DNA from 3 places in the Polymorphospora sp. NPDC050346 genome. Region 1 is predicted to be linked to each of the others. Evidence: riboswitches for the same ligand, from Rfam matches in the RefSeq annotation. Region 1 holds a riboswitch; each other region holds the start of a gene.
What was found. Region 1 has a riboswitch for cyclic di-AMP ahead of AB0I42_RS17005 (hypothetical protein). Riboswitches for the same ligand answer to the same signal wherever they lie in the genome.
Positions count from the first base shown of each region.

Region 2: another riboswitch for cyclic di-AMP. It lies ahead of AB0I42_RS31565 (NlpC/P60 family protein); the one in region 1 lies ahead of AB0I42_RS17005 (hypothetical protein).
Region 3: another riboswitch for cyclic di-AMP. It lies ahead of AB0I42_RS24325 (C39 family peptidase); the one in region 1 lies ahead of AB0I42_RS17005 (hypothetical protein).

Region 1 covers NZ_JBFAKM010000014.1:116,141-120,123, forward strand. Annotated here, with positions in the region: gene AB0I42_RS16995 (glycoside hydrolase family 19 protein) at 1-830, shown strand, start outside; gene AB0I42_RS17000 (hypothetical protein) at 897-1,340, opposite strand; cyclic di-AMP (ydaO/yuaA leader) riboswitch at 1,618-1,749, shown strand; gene AB0I42_RS17005 (hypothetical protein) at 1,754-2,791, shown strand; gene AB0I42_RS17010 (glycoside hydrolase family 65 protein) at 2,845-3,983, opposite strand, start outside.
Region 2 covers NZ_JBFAKM010000043.1:40,680-44,662, forward strand. Annotated here, with positions in the region: gene AB0I42_RS31555 (pyridoxamine 5'-phosphate oxidase family protein) at 1-413, opposite strand, end outside; gene dcd (dCTP deaminase) at 537-1,115, shown strand; gene AB0I42_RS31565 (NlpC/P60 family protein) at 1,176-2,138, opposite strand; cyclic di-AMP (ydaO/yuaA leader) riboswitch at 2,233-2,372, opposite strand; gene AB0I42_RS31570 (peptidoglycan recognition family protein) at 2,602-3,983, shown strand, end outside.
Region 3 covers NZ_JBFAKM010000025.1:102,041-106,023, reverse strand. Annotated here, with positions in the region: gene AB0I42_RS24335 (peroxiredoxin) at 11-487, opposite strand; gene AB0I42_RS24330 (SDR family oxidoreductase) at 592-1,329, shown strand; gene AB0I42_RS24325 (C39 family peptidase) at 1,385-2,098, opposite strand; cyclic di-AMP (ydaO/yuaA leader) riboswitch at 2,488-2,627, opposite strand; gene AB0I42_RS24320 (helix-turn-helix transcriptional regulator) at 3,041-3,484, shown strand; gene AB0I42_RS24315 (VOC family protein) at 3,495-3,905, shown strand.

The DNA.
Region 1 (3,983 bases):
GCACCCAGCCGCCGCCGGGCACCAACTGCAACCACCCCGCCTGGGTCGCCGGCCAGTGGTACCCGGCCGGCTCGATCGTCCGCTACACCAACGGCCAGTACTACCGGGCCAAGCACGAGAACCCGGGGTACGACCCGATCATCAGCACCTGGTACTGGGAGCCCTACTCCTGCGGCGGGCAGCCGCCCACCACTCCGCCGGGCGGCAACACCGGCTTCGTGGTCAGCCAGGCGCAGTTCAACCAGATGTTCCCGAGCCGGAACGGCTTCTACACCTACAGCGGGCTGACCGCCGCGCTGAGCGCGTACCCGGGCTTCGCCAAGACCGGTGACGAGACCACCCGGCGGCGCGAGGCGGCGGCCTTCCTGGCCAACGTCAACCACGAGACCGGCGGGCTGGTCCACATCGTCGAGCAGAACCAGGCCAACTACCCGCACTACTGCGACACCAGCCAGCCGTACGGCTGCCCGGCCGGCCAGGCCGCCTACTACGGTCGCGGCCCCGTGCAGTTGAGCTGGAACTTCAACTACAAGGCGGCCGGCGACGCGCTCGGCCTGCCGCTGCTCACCAACCCGTGGCTGGTGCAGAACGACGCGGCCGTGGCCTGGAAGACGGCGCTGTGGTACTGGAACACCCAGTCGGGTCCGGGCACGATGACCCCGCACCACGCGATGGTCAACGGGATCGGTTTCGGTGAGACGATCCGCAGCATCAACGGCGCGCTGGAGTGCAACGGCCGCAACCCGGCCACGGTGCAGAGTCGGGTGAACGCCTACCAGCGGTTCGTCCAGATCCTCGGCACGACCCCCGGCAACAACCTCTACTGCTGAGACCGCGCGGGCCGGCGGCGGACAGGTCCGCCGCCGGCCCGCGACCCGGCGGGTGCCGGGCTCCGGTCAGCGTCCGCCGCGTCCCGGCCCCGGCCCGAAGCCGCCGCCCTTGCCCCCGAGCACGCCGGCCTCGGCGCCCGCGATGATCGCGTCGGCCTGCTCCCGGGTCAGCTCGCCTTCCTCGACCGCCGCGTCGAGCCGCTCCTTGAGCTTCGCCTGCCGCTCCTGCTCAGCCCCGGTGCGCAGGTCACCCTGCACCTTCTCCAGCGCGGCGGTGACCTTCTCCACGTCGACGCCGAGTTCGGCGGCCAGCCCCTCGGCGAGCTGCCGGTTGTGCTCGGCCCGCCGTTCCTCGTGCTGCTCCGTCCGGGACGGCGCGCTGGAGGACGACGTTGACGGCGCGGGTGTCGGATCCTCGGCGAGGGCCACGGTCGGTACGGCCACCGCCAGAGCGAGCACTCCGGCCGCACCGAGGCCGACGAGTGCCGCCTTCCTGGGGACGATCTGCATGATCACTTTCCTCCGATTGGTAACGGTTGGACGGATTACCGGGATTCACCATGAGTCGTGCTGCTGGGCGCCGGCCATGTGGAACCTGTCAGCAAGCTGGCAAGTCACCGCCCGGCAGCCGCCGGCGGCCGGCTCGGCCGACCAGCAGACATCACCGAAAGTCGTTGTCCTGTAACGCATCCGCCCTGGTAGTGGCTCGGTGGTTCCGGAGCGACGGAACCGAACCATCCGGTAGGCTGGCCCGCGGTCTCCGCCCGGCGGCGCCCATCGGCGCCGGTGGTGACCGCCGCCCAATCGCCGCGAGGCGAGCCGGGGAACCAGGTGTCCCGGGGTGAATCCGCGCCAGCGGTAGGGATCCTTCCGTCCCGAACCCGTCAGCTAACCCGGTCGGCGGCAGATGGGAGGAACGGTAGATGACGTCATTCCAGCGTCGGCGGCAGTCGCTGCCCGTCACGCTCGTGACCGCCGTAGCCGTGCTCATCGGCTTGGCGGTCGCCCCCGGCACGGCACACGCCGAGCCAACTTCCGCACCGACGACGCCCGGCGACGAGGGTGAGAACCCGTTGCTGCGCGACGTGATGGAAGCCACCAGCCGTGGCTACGTCGAGGCGAAGACGGCGGTCGACAACTCACGCAAGCGCCAACTGCAGCTCACCCTCGAACTGCAGAAGGTCGAAAAGCAGATCGAGGTGCTCCAGCCCGAGATCGGCCAGGTGGCGGCCAACGCCTACCGGATGGGCCGCATCGGGCCGATGATGATGCTGCTCAACAGCGCGTCGCCCGAGGACTTCCTCGACCGCGCCGAGAGCCTCGACGCCCTCGCCCAGCACGACAACCGGAAGATGCGCGAACTCAACGCCGCGCTCGACCAGGCCAACCGGGCCAAGGCCGCGATCGACCAGGCCGTCACCGAGGAGCAGCAGCAACTCGAGGTCATGGCGAAGAAGAAGGCCGAGACCGAGAAGGCGCTCCGGCTGGCCGGCGGCGCCTCGACCGGCGGGTTCGTCAACGCGACCTCGCCGATCGCCGCGCAGGCCCCGCGCAACCGCGACGGATCGTGGCCGGCACAGTCGTGCAACCAGAACGACCCGACGACCTCGGGATGCATCACCGCGCGTACCCTGCACGCGCTCAAGGAGACCCAGAAGGCCGGGTTCAACTGGTTCGTCTCCTGCTACCGCCCCGGTGGGCCGTACGAGCACCCCAAGGGACGCGCCTGCGACTTCTCGTCCCAGAAGAAGGGCTTCGGCGGCGTCGCGCAGGGTGAGAACAGGTTGTACGGCAACAACCTGGCCGCGTTCCTGGTCCGCAACGCCGACCGGCTCGGCATCCTCTACGTCATCTGGTTCAAACAGGTCTGGCTACCGGCGATCGGCTGGAAGTCGTACAGCGGCGCCTACGGCGACCCGAACACCGACCACACGAACCACGTGCACCTGTCCCTGCTGTAGGGACACTCACGCCGGAGCCGGGTCGCCTGCGCGACCCGGCTCCGGCGTATCCGTCACAGCTCGCCCAGCGCCGACCGGCGGGCCGGGGCACGCCCCGGCGGCTGGCGGGGTGCCGGCCCCGCCGGCGGAGCCGGCGGGATCGGCAGGGTCACCGGATCGTCACAGGTCACCGTGACCTCCTCACCGTGGTGCCGCAACTCCAGCCGGGTGTCGTCGTCGCCGTCCCGCAGCGCGTACGTCACCTCGTGCGGCCGCACGTCGACCCGCAGCCGCCGGCCGTGCCACATCAACGAGAACTCCAGCCGGCCGATCCGGCTCGGCAGCCGGGGCGCGAACGACAACCGGCCGTCGTGGTCACGCATCCCGCCGAGCCCGGCCACCAGCGCGATCCACGCCCCCGCCAGCGACGCCACATGCACCCCGTCGCGGGTGTTCTGGTGGATGTCGTGCAGATCCATCAGGGCGGCCTCGCCCAGATAGTCGTGGGCGAGTTCGAGATGGCCCGTCTCGGCGGCCAGCACCGACTGGGTGCACGCCGACAGCGACGAGTCGCGAACCGTACGACGCTCGTAGTAGACGAAGTTGCGCGCCTTCTCCTCGGCGGTGAACGCGTCGCCGCGCAGGTGCATCGCCATCACCAGGTCGGCCTGCTTGACCACCTGCTTGCGGTAGAGGTCGAAGTACGGATGGTTGAGCAGCAGCGGGTACTTGTCCGGCGGGGTCGCGGCGAAGTCCCACTCCTGGTAGCGGGTGAAGCCCTCCACCTGCGGGTGCACGCCCAGTTCCTCGTCGTACGGCACGTACATCGACCCGGCCGCGTCCCGCCACGCGGCGGTCTCCTCGTCGTCGACGCCGAGCCGCCACGCCTCCTCGCTGTGCCGCTGCACCGCCTCCGCGGCGGCCAGCAGGTTCCGCTGCGCCATCAGGTTCGTGTAGACGTTGTCGTCCTTCACCGCCGTGTACTCGTCCGGCCCGGTGACCCCGTCGATGTGGAACCGGCCGTGCCGGTCGTGGTGGCCCAGCGAGCGCCACAACCGCGCCGTCTCCACCAGCAGTTCCAGGCCGATCTCGCGCTCGAACTCGGCGTCCCCGGTCGCCTGCACGTAGCGGCGGACGGCGTCGGCGATGTCGGCGCCGATGTGGAAGCCGGCGGTACCCGCCGGCCAGTACGCCGAACACTCGTGGCCCCGGA
Region 2 (3,983 bases), on a different contig from region 1:
GCGCCGGACTGGCCGTGTCGGGCGACCATCGCGACCTCGATGCTGAACTCGAAGAGGCGCCAGTCGACGTCGTCGGTGGCGCGCAGGGTGTCGGCCAGCCGGGCGACCCGTGCCTCGTCGGTCACGGGACGGGCGCGGCCGGCGACGTAGGCTTCGTCGTCGCTGTCCTCCGGGGGGAACGAGTGCAGGGCGTACCGGCCGTCGCGCTCCAGGTCGCGGCGTTTGGGTGAGTCGACGACGAAGCAGAAGAGGCCCTCGTCGGTGATCACCGGGGCGACGGGGTGTACGCGCGGCCCGCCGTCGGCCCGGACGGTGGCCAGGTAGCCCAGCCCGGGGCCGTACTGGTGCATCAGCGAACGGATCGCTTCGGCGAGTCGGGGCTCGTCGGCGGCGAACTCGGTCCAGGTAGCCATACCGGAATTCTATCGAACATCTGTACGACACGGGTAACGAACCGCGGATCTGACCAGCACAATCTGCCCGAACCGGCGGGGCGGGCCGCCGACCTGCCCAGCCCCGCTCGCTATGGTGTGACGATGCTGCTCTCCGACCGCGACCTCGTCAGTGAGATCAAGGCGGGCACCCTGGCGCTGGAGCCGTTCGATCCGGCCCTGGTCCAGCCGTCGAGTATCGACGTACGGCTCGACCGGCTCTTCCGGGTGTTCAACAACCATCTCTACACGCACATCGACCCGTCCGTGCAGCAGGACGACCTGACCTCGGCGGTCGAGGTGCCGGACGGGGAGCCGTTCGTGCTGCATCCGGGCGAGTTCGTGCTCGCGTCGACGCTCGAGGTGATCTCCCTCGGCGACCAGCTCGCCGGACGACTGGAGGGCAAGTCGAGTCTCGGCCGGCTCGGCCTGCTGACGCATTCGACGGCCGGCTTCATCGATCCGGGCTTCTCCGGGCACGTGACGCTGGAGCTGTCCAACGTGGCCAACCTGCCGATCACGCTCTGGCCGGGGATGAAGATCGGTCAGCTCTGCATCTTCCGGCTGTCGTCGCCGGCCGAGCACCCGTACGGGTCGGCGGTCTACGGTTCGCGCTACCAGGGGCAGCGTGGGCCGACGCCGAGCCGCTCGTGGCAGAACTGGCGGACCTGGCCGGTCCGCTGAGGCACGAAGGCAGTAAAGGGGCGCCTCCCGTCGAGGGAGGCGCCCCTTTTGGCGTCGCCGTCACATCCTGGGGCGGCCGAAGCTGTGAATCGTGCCGTTGTCGTAGCGCTTCATCAGGACCGGTACGCCGGCCTGGGAGGCATGCACCAGCCAGCCGTTGCCGACGTACATGCCGACGTGGCTGAGGTCGGAGTTGTAGAAGACGAAGTCACCGGGGCGCAGCTCGGAGCGGCTGATCGAGGGCATCATCCGGCGCTGGGCGGCGGCGTTGTGCGGCAGTCGTACGCCGACCTTGCCCCAGGCGGCGAGCATCAGGCCGGAGCAGTCGTAGCCGTTCGGCCCGGAGGCGCCCCAGACGTAGGGCTTGCCGATCTGGGAGCAGGCGAACTTGGCGACCGTGCTGGCCGGCCCACCCGGGTACGTCGCCGGACAGGGCGCCGGACGCAGCGAGCCGAGGCCGCCGGAGGTGCCGTACGCCTTGAGCCGCAGATCCTGGAGCTTCTTGATGTCCGCGTTGATCTGCTTGGTCTTGGCTGCCAGCTCGGCCTCGGTGGTGGTGAGCTGGGCGACGAGGGTGTCGAGCGGGCCCTTCTGCGCCGTGTACTGCGCCTTGAGGTCGACCACGCTCTGGATGTCGCGGGCCTGCCGGCGGGCGAACTGGTCGAGCAGTTCCAGCTGGTCGGCGAGGGTCTGTGGCGAGCCGTTGGTGAGAATCGAGTTCAACGCCGACGTGTTGCCGCCCTTGTAGGCGCGGGTCGCGAACTGACCGACGCGTTCCATGGCCAGGTCGACCTGGAGCTGAAGCGGGGCGATCTTCGCGGCGAGGCCGTCGGCCTGCTTCTTCTTCGTCGCCAACTGCTCGCGGGTGGCGTTGTGTTGCTCGATCACCGGCTCGAGCTGGCTCCACGACTTGTCGATCTGGGCTTCGATCTCGGCGACGGTCGGCTCGGCCTGGGCGGGCACCGCTCCGAAGAGGACGATGGCGACACTGGCGACGGCGACGAAGACGGTTGTCCTCGTCAACCGGCGGAGACGTGGCAGGGCCGGCGGTCGGCCGGCGGTCGCCGGCCGGAAGGGTCGGCGCCACGGTGCATGATCAGCCACCGGGGTCGGTGCTCCTTCTCCTTCGGACCGCCTACCGGGTTAGCTGACGGGTTCGGGCGGGAGAGTTGCGCCCTACCGCAAGTCTGCGGATTCACCCCGGTTACTTCTGGGTCCCCGGCTCACGACCTTGTTGTGACTCGGCGGTGTCGAGTCGACGCCATCCCTGGTGGATGGCCGGATCCCGCTCGACGGTTCATCACATTAGGCAGCGCCGTTATCAATGCGCAACCACCGGACCTGTGAAATCCGTTGCGTGTCAAGTCTGTCGCAGTCAGTCAGGCATGAAAGTTTCCTACAGTACGCAGACATCGTCCGGAATCCATTGACGGGAGCGGCCACACGGACGAAGGTGACGACATAGATCAATCCGACTGGAGGTTCGATGCAGCGTCTCACCAAGCCGACGGGCAGGCGGATCCTGCTCAGCGTCGCGGTCGTCGGCGCCGCGACGCTCGTGCCGGTCAGCCCGGCACCCGCCGTGCCAGCCCCGACCGATACCAGACAGCAGCAGTACGCCGCCGCGTCCGCCGAGTACGGCGTACCGGAGAGCATCCTGCTCGGCGTGTCGTACCTGCAGTCGCGCTGGGACACCAACGCCGGCACGCCGAGCACGAGCGGCGGGTACGGCCCGATGCACCTCACCGACGCCGCGCACGTGGCGAGCCTGCCGGTGCCCGGCCACCACGGCACCCACGAGGACCCGCGCGGCGACACCTCCCGCGAGGCGATCGAACTCGAACACCCCGCGCCCAACCCGCCGGACGAGGCGGCGCTGCGTACCCTCGGCACCGCCGCCGGACTGACCGGGGCCGGAGCCGAGGCGCTGCGTACCGACCCGGTGGTCAACATCCGCGGCGGCGCCGCGCTGCTCGCCGTGTACCAGCGGGAACTGGGTGCCCCGCAGGGTGCCGGCAGCGACCCGGCCGACTGGTACGGCGCGGTCGCCCGCTACTCCGGCGCCGACACCCGTGACGCGGCGGCCGCCTTCGCCGACGAGGTCTACTCGACGATCCGTACCGGCGCGACCCGACGGACCGACGACGGCCACCAGGTCAGCCTGGCCCGGCACGCCGGCCTCACCCCGGCGACGTCCTGGCTGGACCGGCTCGGCCTGCGCAAGCTGGCCCGCCCCGACGGGCTGGAGTGCCCGGACGACATCTCCTGCGAGTGGCTGCCGGCACCGTACGAACTGCGCGGCGACGGCACGGTTCCGACCAGCTACGGCAACCACGACAAGGGCAACCGGCCGGCCCAGCAGAAGATCGAGTACATCGTCATCCACGACGCCGAGGGCTACTTCGCCGGCACGACCCGGCTGGCCCAGGACAAGAACTGGGTGAGCTGGCACTACACGCTGCGCTCGGTCGACGGGCACATCGCCCAGCACCTGAAGGCCAAGGATGTCGGCTGGCACGCCGGCAACTGGTTCGTCAACGCCAAGGCGATCGGCCTGGAGCACGAAGGCTTCGCGGCCCAGGGCACCTGGTACACCGAGGCGATGTACCGCACCTCCGCCAAGCTGGTGCGGCACCTGGCGCTGCGGCTCGGCATCCCGCTCGACCGGCAGCACATCATCGGGCACGACAACGTGCCCGGCACGCTCGCCAGCAACATGGGCAGCATGCACTGGGACCCGGGCCCGTACTGGAACTGGTCGCACTACTTCGACCTGCTGAAGGCGCCGTTCTGGAGCACCGGCACGCACCGTACCGGCCTGGTCACGATCGACCCCGACTTCGCGACGAACCGGCCGGCGTTCACCGG
Region 3 (3,983 bases), on a different contig from region 1:
CCCGGCCGCGTCAACCCGCCGCCGCCTCCCGCAGCACCGCCAACGCCCGGTCCGCGTGCGCCGTCATGCTCACCTCGCTGTGGATCGCCGCCAGCACCCGCCGATCCGTACCGACCACGAACGTCATCCGCCGCGTCGACAGCGCACCCAACGGCAACGCCCGCCGCACCCCGAACATCCGCGCCACCGACCCGTCGACGTCGGACAGCAGCGGATAACCGAACCCGTACCGGCCGGCGAACTCCCGCTGCCGCTCCACCGAGTCACGACTGACCCCCACCAACTGCGCCCCCACCTGCGAAAACTCGTCAGCCAGGTCCCGGAAATGACAGCTTTCGGCAGTACACCCCGGCGTCAGCGCCGCCGGATAGAAGAACACCACCACCGGCCCGTCCGCCAGCAGCGCACTCAACCGCCGCGGCGCACCCGTCTCGTCCGGCAGTTCGAAGTCCTCGACCAGATCACCCTTGCCCAGACCGGCCACCACGCACCTCCACGTCGTCGACCGGCCCACCGTACGCCGGCCATCCACACCGGACGGCGGCGCGGTAGCGTCACCACCACGACCAGCCGAAAGAGGGGGAGTGGGCAGTGCCCGACACACCGGTCACCGTGGTAACCGGCGGCAGCCGCGGAATCGGCGCCGCCACCGTACGCCGGCTCGCCGCCGCCGGACACGACATCGCACTGTGCTACCGCGACGACGCCGCCGCCGCCGAAACCGTCCTCGCCGACGTCCACGCCACCGGCCGGCGCGGCATCGCCGTACGCGCCGACGTCACCGACCCCGACCAGGTCACCGACCTGTTCGACCAGACCGAAACGAAACTGGGGGCGGTCACCGGCCTGGTCAACAACGCCGGCGTCACCAGCCGCATCGGCCCGCTCGTCGACCTCACCCCGCAAGACCTGCGCCACGTCATCGACGTCAACCTCGTCAGCGCCATCCTCTGCGCCCAACAGGCCGCCCGCCGCATGAACGCCGGCGGCGCCATCGTCAACGTCTCGTCCGCCGCCGCCACCCTCGGCTCACCCGGCGAATACATCCACTACGCCGCAGCCAAGGCCGGCGTCGACGCCCTCACCATCGGCCTGTCCAAAGAACTCGGCCCACGCGGCATCCGCGTCAACGGCGTCGCACCCGGCACCGTCTGGACCGACATCCACACCGTCTCCGGCGACCCCGACCGCCCCAACCGCATCGCCCAGCGCGCACCACTGGGCCGCGCCGGCGACGCACCCGAGATCGCCCACGCCATCGCCTGGCTGCTCAGCCCCGAGGCGTCGTACGCCACCGGCACCATCCTGCGCGTCGCCGGCGGACTCTGACCCACGACAAAGGGCCGGCCCACCAGGGCCGGCCCTTTGTTCCGTACGTACCCGGTCAGTACGAGTAACCGCGCGACGCCATCCAGTGCGCCATCGTGATCGTGCTCATCCAGTAGCTCGCCGGACCGACACCACTGGGATCGGCGACCTGCACCTGCCGCCCCTCGTCGCCGTAACCGACGATCGTCACGTAGTGCCCACCGGGGAAGCTGCGCCAGAAGCCGTCGTTGTCCGTCGCCCCGCCGACGATGTTCGCCACCACCGGCCGCCCCTTGCCGACCGCCTCGACCACGTCCGCCTGCAGCCGGTCCATCTGCGCCGACGTCGCCTTCTGGCCGGGAATCTCCCGCACCCGGTAGGCGTCCCCGCCGACCACCTTGTTCAACACCCGCGCGATGTCGTGCGACGAGTTCGTCCCGGCGAACGTCGTACCCAGCTGCCCCGCCAGGTTGTCCTGGCTCGGCGTGTGCCCCTGCGCGCTCAGCGCGATACGGGTCGACGCCGGACCGCAGTAGTAGGCGTTCGGCTGGTACTGGAAGTCGTACGACAACGTCTTCTCCGCCGGCGCCTTCGGGGCGGCCTCCTTGGGTGCGGCCTCCTTCGGGGCGGCCTCCTGCGGCGGCGCCGCCTGGGCCCGCTCCGGCGTCAGCGCCAACTGCACCACACCCGACTCGGCGCCCGCGTTTGACTCCGCACCGGTCGGGGTACCGGACGAAAGGCTGCCCGTCGTCGCGGCCACCGCCAGCACGGCCGCCGACGCCACGGCCACCGAACGGAAACGGTTGGGGATAACCCGACGGAACGGATTGTACGAACGAGAGTTTTCCACTTGAAGCTCCATTACCCGCCGACTGTCGTCGGCGTCCCAATCGAAAACGGCAGACGTCGACCAGACCGACGAATCGCGACCCACCCGGGACAGGGCCCGCACAACCGACAGCGGGCCGCAAACGGCACCGCCGCCACAACGGGAGACGCGAAACAGGAAAAGGACAGCCGGCAACGGCCGGCTCAGTCGATTCCGAACCGATCTGGTGTCGTGATCAGTGATCCGGCGTCAGCAAACAGCCAGGATCGTCGGTCCACGCGACAAACGGCCGCACGACAGGGAAATGGGGGATGTGCCAACCAGGCACGCTCGGTACCGCACGAACAGTCGTCTCCTTCCACAACCGCCTACCGGGTTAGCTGACGGATTCGGACGGGAAAGGTCGCCCTACCGCAGGCATCGGCCCACGGATTCACCCCGATTGCTTGGGTCCCCGGCTCGTACGAATACGACTAAGCGGATCCGCTCCGGCGCCATCGGCTGATGACCCAACAACCGGAACGGATTTCCCGACCGTACTGGCCGCCCTCCCGCCCTGCCAAGACCGGATTCTGGCGGTGCGATCTATCGCACTCGCGTTCGCCGCACCCGGGCGAAGCCGGGCCGCAAGCGCCCAGTAAAGCCAAAACGGAACGGACGGCGTGTGCACCACCGAAACAACGGCGCCCCCAAGGCCCACCGTCGATACATCACCCGACCACGACGCCACCGAAAAGACGACCCCCATGCCCTCTCGGCCAAATCATCGGGTACGGGCAGCCAGGCCACCCGCCACGACACCAAAGGTGCCCGTGTGACGCCCGGCCACCAGTGGGAAAAAGCCGGCCGAACCACCCCGACCACGCTGGGCAACCCCACCACCGCCATGGCACCATCACGCACGTGACCAGCAACTCCGCCACGACGCAGCACCTGCGCGACCTCGCCCGCCTGCGCCGCGTCCGGGACCGGATCGACCGGGAGTACGCCCGGCCGCTGGACGTCGAGGCCCTCGCCCGCGGCGTGAACATGTCCGCCGGACACCTCAGCCGCCAGTTCCGGCTCGCCTACGGCGAATCGCCCTACTCCTACCTGATGACCCGACGCATCGAACGCGCCATGGCCCTGCTCCGCCGCGGCGACCTCAGCGTCACCGAGGTCTGCTTCACCGTCGGCTGCGCCTCACTGGGCACCTTCAGCACCCGCTTCACCGAACTCGTCGGCGTCCCGCCCAGCGTCTACCGCCGCCAGGCCGAACACGCCACCGCGGGAATCCCGTCATGCGTCGCCAAACAGGTGACCAGACCGATCAGGAATCGAGAAGCAGCAGCCCCCGGCCACAACTAGCGTGACCGGCATGGACATCACCATTCACCACACCTTCCTGCCGCAGACCGACCCCGACGCCGCCCTCGCCTTCTACCGCGACGCCCTCGGCTTCGAGGTCCGCAACGACGTCGGCTACAGCGGAATGCGCTGGATCACCGTCGGCCCCACCAACCAGCCCGGCACCTCCATCGTCCTGCACCCGCCGGCCGCCGACCCCGGCATCACCGACGACGAACGCCGCACCATCACCGAGATGATGGCCAAAGGCACCTACGCCAGCGTCGTCCTGGCCACCCACGACCTCGACAGCACCTTCGAACGCCTCCAGGCCAGCGACGCCGAGGTCGTCCAGGAGCCGACCCAGCAGCCGTACGGAATCCGCGACTGCGCCTTCCGCGACCCCGCCGGCAACATGGTCCGCATCCAGGAACTCGGCTGAACCCACGAAACGACCGATGACCGCCGACCCCCGCCCCCGGCACCGCCACGACACCGAACACCGGCGCCGGGCGGGGGA